2 regions of the Micromonospora sp. CNZ309 genome follow, and region 1 is predicted to be linked to the other one. Evidence: riboswitches for the same ligand, from Rfam matches in the RefSeq annotation. Region 1 holds a riboswitch; the other holds the start of a gene.
The links. A riboswitch is a leader RNA that binds a small molecule or an ion and turns the genes downstream of it on or off. The one in region 1 is predicted to bind cyclic di-AMP.

Region 1 (3,075 bases):
CCGGGACCAGGCGTTGGGCCGGCGCAAGCGGCACCACTTCACCCTCACCACCAACTACCGCAACTCGGCGGAGATCTTCGCGGTGGCGGCGGCCGAGATCCGCCGGCTGCATCCGGACCTCCCGCTGCCCAGGGCGGTGCGGTCCACCGGCGTCGACCCGGTCGCGCTGGTGGTGCCGCCGGCGGGGCTGGAGGCCGCCGTCGCGGCGGCGACCACGGCGCTGCTCGCCGAGGTCGAGGGCACGGTCGGCGTGATCACGCCCGTGCCCCGCCGCGACGAGGTCGCCGGTTGGCTGGCCGGTCTGGCCGCGCCGCGGCTTCAGGTGGTGACCAGCCTGGAGGCCAAGGGCATGGAGTACGACGGGGTCGTCCTCGTCGTCCCGAGCGAGATCCGGGCCGACCCGGGGTCGGGCGTACGGACGCTCTACGTGGCGCTGTCCCGGGCCACCCAGCGGCTGACCACCGTCGACCCGACCGGCTGAGGGCCCGTCACTTGCACACATAGCGATGTGAGCATAAATTGAACGCGAATCCGGACCCCCAGAGGGAGGATGGGCGCGTGGGCGCAGGTCATGACCACCACCACGGGTCGGTGGCGAACGCCGCACACCGCCACCGGGGCCGGCTCTGGGCGGCGTTCGGTCTGCTCGCCGGCCTGATGGTGGTGGAGGCGGTGGCCGCCTTCCGGACGGGCTCGCTGGCCCTGCTCAGCGACGCCGGGCACATGTTCACCGACGTGCTCGGCATCGGCATGGCGCTCGCCGCGATCTCGGCGACCCGGCGGGCGGGCGGCGACCCGCAGCGCACGTTCGGCCTCTACCGGCTGGAGGTGCTCGCCGCCCTGGCCAACGCCGTGCTGCTCTCCGGCGTCGCGGTCTACGTCGTGATCGAGGCGGTACGCCGCTTCGGCGACCCGCCGGAGGTGCTGGCCGGCCCGATGCTGGTGGTCGCCGTACTCGGCCTGCTCGCCAACGTCGGCGCCTTCGCCCTGCTGCGCTCGGGGGCGAAGGAGAGCATCAACGTCCACGGCGCGTACCTGGAGGTCCTCGGCGACCTGCTGGGGTCACTCGGCGTGATCGCGGCGGCACTGCTGATCGCCACCACCGGCTGGTGGTGGGCCGACCCGCTGGTGGCCGTCGCGATCGGGCTGTTCATCCTGCCGCGCACCTGGCGACTCGGGCGGGCGGCGCTGCGCATCCTGGTGCAGGCCGCGCCGGAGCACCTCCAGGTAACGGCCGTGCACGACCGGCTGGCCGCCGTGCCCGGCGTCGCCGAGGTGCACGACCTGCACGTCTGGACGCTGACCTCCGGGATGGAGGTGGCCTCGGCGCACCTGACCATGACACCCGACGCAGAGGTCGGCGCGGTGCTGGGTGCCGCCCGGGCCGCGCTGCACGACGACTTCCAGATCGAGCACGCCACGTTGCAGATCGAGCCGGGAGCGTCGCCAGGGGCTTGCGGGGCAGTCGAGTGGTAATGAGGACAACCTTAAATCTGGGAGAGTATTGTTGCCTTATGCCGGATTTGACTGTTAGTGGACATGCACCGTGCGTCACCTGCACTGCAGCAGTCACACCGGCACCGGTAGGCTCTGCTTCGGCCTCCGCCAGGCGGCACCCACCGGTGCCGGCGGTGGCCGCCGCCTAATCGCCCGGCGGGGCGTACCGGGGAACCATGTTCGTGGGGTGCATCCGCGTCAGCGGTAGGGATCTTCCGTCCCGAACCCGTCAGCTAACCCGGTCGGCGGCTGACGGAAGGACACGTGTATGCCAGTGATGGCACCTGTACGACGACGTGCCGCCCGGACGGCGGCCCTGATCGCCACGATGCTCGCCCTCGGCGCTGCGGTGGCCCCGGTCACCGCCGCCCCGGCGGCGGCCGCCACCCGCGCCGGCCTGCTCGCCGCCACCCCCGGCCAGGACGAGGAGGGCGGCACGCCCGCCCTGCGGGCCCAACTCGAGGCCGCCAGCAAGGGCTACCTCGACGCCAAGCGCGCCCTCGACACGTCGGCCAAACGGCAGCAGCAGCTCGCCGCCCAGCTCAGGAGCACCGAGGTCGAGCTGACGGCGCGCAGCGCCAAGGTCGGCGAGATCGCGGGGGCCGCTTACCGCACCGGCCGGCTCAGCGTGGCGTCCGCCCTGCTCAACAGCGGTTCGCCGGACGGCTTCATGGACCGCGCCGCCGCCCTCGACGCGGTGGCCGCCAAGGAGGACCGGGCCCTGCGCGAGCTCCAGCAGACCCGGGACGAGGCCGCCCGCACGAAGCTCGCCCTGGACGGCGAGATCCGGGAGCAGCGCAAGCAGGTCACCGTGATGGCCAAGCGCAAGGAGCAGGCCGAACGGGCGCTGACGGTCGCCAACCAGAAGCAGCAACAGCGACAGTCCGCAGGCGGGGGCGGCTCGCCGGGCGGCACCTCGAGCAAGACGGCGAAGGCGGCGCCGCGCAACTCCGACGGCTCCTGGCCGCGCGAGTCGTGCAGCGTCAACGACCCCACCCCCGCCAACGGCTGCATCACGCCGCGCACGCTGCACGCGCTCAACCAGGCCAAGGCGGCGGGCTTCACCCGCTACGTCTCCTGCTACCGCCCCGGCGGCTCCGGCGAGCACCCGAAGGGCCGGGCGTGCGACTTCGCGGCCCAGAAGGGCGGCTTCGGCGGCGACGCCACCGGCGGTGACCGGACGTACGGCAACAACCTGGCGGCGTTCTACGTGCGCAACGCCGACCGGCTCGCCGTGCTCTACGTGATCTGGTACCGGCAGATCTGGCTGCCGAGCAGCGGGTGGAAGTCGTACAGCGGGGCCAACGGCGATCCGTCCAGCGACCACACCAACCACGTGCACCTGTCGGTCTACTGACGCCCACGCCCCGGTGCCCCGCCCGTCGCGGGTCACCGGGGCGTGTCGGTGGGTGGCGGCTGCGGCGCGGCACCGTCGAGGACAGCGGCGAGGCGCGCGGCCAGTCCGAGGTGGGCGGCGCGCGCCTGGCGGAACGCGTAGCCGAAGAGCGGCGCGGGTGCGGCGAGGGTGATCTCCACGTCGACGCGGACCACGCCGTCGGGCTCCGCCCGCAGCCGGGT
Region 2 (3,075 bases), 3.4 Mb from region 1:
GCCGGTGGCGGGGACCGAGCCTGCCGGTGGCCAGCCTGGTGTTCGTGGCGACCTGGGTGCTCGCCGCGCAGTGGGTCCGCGCCGAACTGTGGGCGGCGCTGCTCTCCGTGGCGTACATCCTGGTCATCGCGGCGGCGGCGGACGCCGACGTACGCGGGCGGCGCTCGCCGTGGCGGTCCCGCCCGATGGTCTGGCTCGGCGAGGTCTCCTTCGCCTTCTACCTGGTGCACGTCCTGGTGATGATCAGCGTCCTGCGGTTCACCGGCGACTGGGGCGTCGGGTTCCCCGGCTGGTGGGGGCTGGCGGTGGTGCTCGGCTTCCTGCTGGTCAACCTGGCCCTGGCCGCCCTGCTGCACCGCTTCGTCGAGACGCCGATGATGCGGCTGCTCACCCCGCGCAGGACGGCCCGCCCGACGCCGCGGGGCGGGGACGACGGCGGGACGGACCCCGGCGCCTCCGGGCCACCACCGGGGAAGCGGGGCGACGCCGTGCCGCGTCCCCGGCCCGCCGACCACCCGGCGGCGTACGTCGACTCGCGCTGACCGCCCCGGGCGGAAATCCCACCCGTCGGGAAGGCCCGACCGTTTTCGTGACGCCGGTCACCGCGACGCCGAACCGGTCACCGGGCGCGGCCGGGTCGTTTCCCGCCGGGGTTTCGGGGTCGATGCCCGCCACTCGTCCCGTTGTCACCCTCGGGCGCCGGCCGAAACGGTCGTCCCATTGAGTCACGTCAGTGGCGAGCTGCCCGCAAAAATTGCGCCCAGATCAAGGTTTAAGCAGGTGGGGCTGGGTTGGCAGGGCGCGGACCGGCCAGTAATGTCGGCGCGTCCGGTGCGGTACCCGATCGCTCAGAGGCGACGCCGCACCGACCCGCCTAATCGTGAACGACGAGCCGGGGACCCAGTGCTTCGTGGGGTGAATCCGTGGGCCGCAGGCCTGTGGTAGGGCGTTCTTCCCGCCCGAATCCGTCAGCTAACCCGGTCGGCGGCGTCGGAAGGAGTTCCATCCTCGTGCAGCACCCACCCACCCCCCGGTTGTTCCGCCGTCTCCACGGCGCCGCGGTGCCCGCGCTCGCCCCTTCGCAGGTAGCGAGCTGACCGACCGGTCACCGTTCGTCGCCCGGCATCCCGGGCGCATCCCCTGAGTGGCCCACCACCCGCACGGACGCCCGTCCGCGCGGTCGGTCCGCCCTGCCCTCGGCGCGGACCGCCGGCCGCTCACCCCCGAGCCCGTGGAGGAAACCGTGAAGCACCACCTCAGGCGACAGCTACGTCGCCTCACGTCCGAGCGTCCGTACCAGTTGGCCGCCGCGTCCGCCGCGGCGCTCGTGCTGGCGTCGGGCACGGGCGCGCTGCTGGCCGGAGCCGACGAGGCCCCCGCCGCCGCGCAGGCCCCGGTCGCCGCGAGCGAGCCACGCGAGGCCACCGCGGCCTCGCGCGGGCAGGCCCGGATCGCGACGGCCCCGTCCAGCGCGGCCCCGGCCGCCGCCAGCGCCGCCCCGTCGGCCAGCGCCACCAGCACCGCCCCTGACCCGGACCTGACCCGCAAGCCGGAGCCGCCGAAGCCACCGGCCGCGAAGAGCCTGGACTACGACTACCAGGCCCAGACCACGTTCTACAACTGCGGTCCGGCGGCCGTCCGGCACGCCCTCAGCGCCGCCGGCATCGCGCGCAGCCAGGACGCCCTCGGTGCCCAGTTGGGCACCGACCAGATGGGCACCGACTCGGCCCAGGACACCACCCGCGTGCTGAACGCGACGGTGAAGGGCGAGCCGTACCGGACCCGGATGATCCCGGGCGGCGCCGCCACCCCGGCGCAGATGGACCGGCTCCAGGCCGACGTCGTCGCGGCCATCGGCGACGGGCGGGGCGTCGTGGTGAACGTCGCCGGCAGCGCCACGGACACCGACGGCGGCTGGCACTCGTTCCCCGGCGGCCACTACGTGGCCGTGGTCGGCTACCAGGACGAGGGACGGCTCGTGAAGATCGCCGACTCGGCGAACCCGGCGACCGCGTCGTACTGGATGAGCACCATCGCCCTGGCGAACTGGGCCGCCACCCGCGGCTACTCCGCCTGAGCGACACCGACGGGCGTCGGCCCCCCACCCCGGGGGCCGGCGCCCGTTGTCGTGTCCGGGTCACGGCCCTCGCCCGGCGCCCCGCTGGGTGACAGACTGCGCGGCATGGTCGATGAATCGGGTGACCGCGACGGCCGGCGGGTGCTCCTGCTGCTGCACGGCATGGGCGCGACCGGCGACGTGTGGCTGCCCTGCGCGCCGCTGCTGGAGCGCCGCTGGGCGGGACGGTGGCTGGCGCCGGACCTCGCCGGTCACGGCTGGTCGCCGCCGCTGCCGGAGTACTCGTTCGCGGGCCTGGCCGCGCGGATCGCCGCCGGGCTGACGGCGGACGACCGGCTCGTCGTGCTGGGGCACTCCCTCGGCGGGGTGGTCGGGCTGGCGCTCGCCGCCCGCGGCGCCGGGGTGCCGGTCGAGGCCGTGGTCGGGGTCGGCATCAAGGCGGTCTGGTCGCCGGCCGAGCTGGCGAAGGCGGGTGAGCTGGCGGCCCGTCCGGTGACCTGGTTCGCGAGCCGGGACGAAGCGGCCCGCCGCTACCTGCGGGTGGCCGGCCTTACCGGGCTCTTCGCACCGGACCATCCCGTCGTGGAGGCCGGGCTGCGGCAGGTCGACGGCCGCTGGCGGCTGGCGATGGACCCCGCCGCGTTCGACGTGGGCGAGCCGGAGCTGCCGGCCCTGCTGGCGGCGACCGACGTGCCGGTGCTGCTGGCCCGTGGCGAGCACGACCCCATGGTCACCGACGCCCAGCTCAAGGAGCTGGGCGTGCCGGTCGCCACGCTGCCCGGCCTCGGGCACAACGCCCACGTGGAGGCCCCCGGGACGGTCCTGGACCTCGTCGAGCCCTACCGCTGACCCGTCGCCGCCGGCCGGGCGTGTCAGGTGGCGGGGGAGAGCGTCGCCTCGTCCGGATCGACCGGCAGGCCGGGCCCGCCGGCGGTACGCGGGGCCGGCGGGTTCCAGCCCTCGTCGAGCTGGCGCCGCGCGGCCGTCAGGAACGCCTC

Region 2: another riboswitch for cyclic di-AMP. It lies ahead of CLT72_RS00510 (C39 family peptidase); the one in region 1 lies ahead of CLT72_RS14135 (coiled-coil domain-containing protein).

The regions. Positions count from the first base shown of each region.
Region 1 is NZ_PJNG01000001.1:3,468,597-3,471,671, forward strand. It holds gene CLT72_RS14125 (AAA family ATPase) at 1-481, shown strand, start outside; gene CLT72_RS14130 (cation diffusion facilitator family transporter) at 559-1,476, shown strand; cyclic di-AMP (ydaO/yuaA leader) riboswitch at 1,630-1,761, shown strand; gene CLT72_RS14135 (coiled-coil domain-containing protein) at 1,775-2,854, shown strand; gene CLT72_RS14140 (hypothetical protein) at 2,887-3,075, opposite strand, start outside.
Region 2 is NZ_PJNG01000001.1:103,380-106,454, forward strand. It holds gene CLT72_RS00505 (acyltransferase family protein) at 1-542, shown strand, start outside; cyclic di-AMP (ydaO/yuaA leader) riboswitch at 862-1,002, shown strand; gene CLT72_RS00510 (C39 family peptidase) at 1,232-2,077, shown strand; gene CLT72_RS00515 (alpha/beta fold hydrolase) at 2,183-2,926, shown strand; gene CLT72_RS00520 (CDP-glycerol glycerophosphotransferase family protein) at 2,950-3,075, opposite strand, start outside.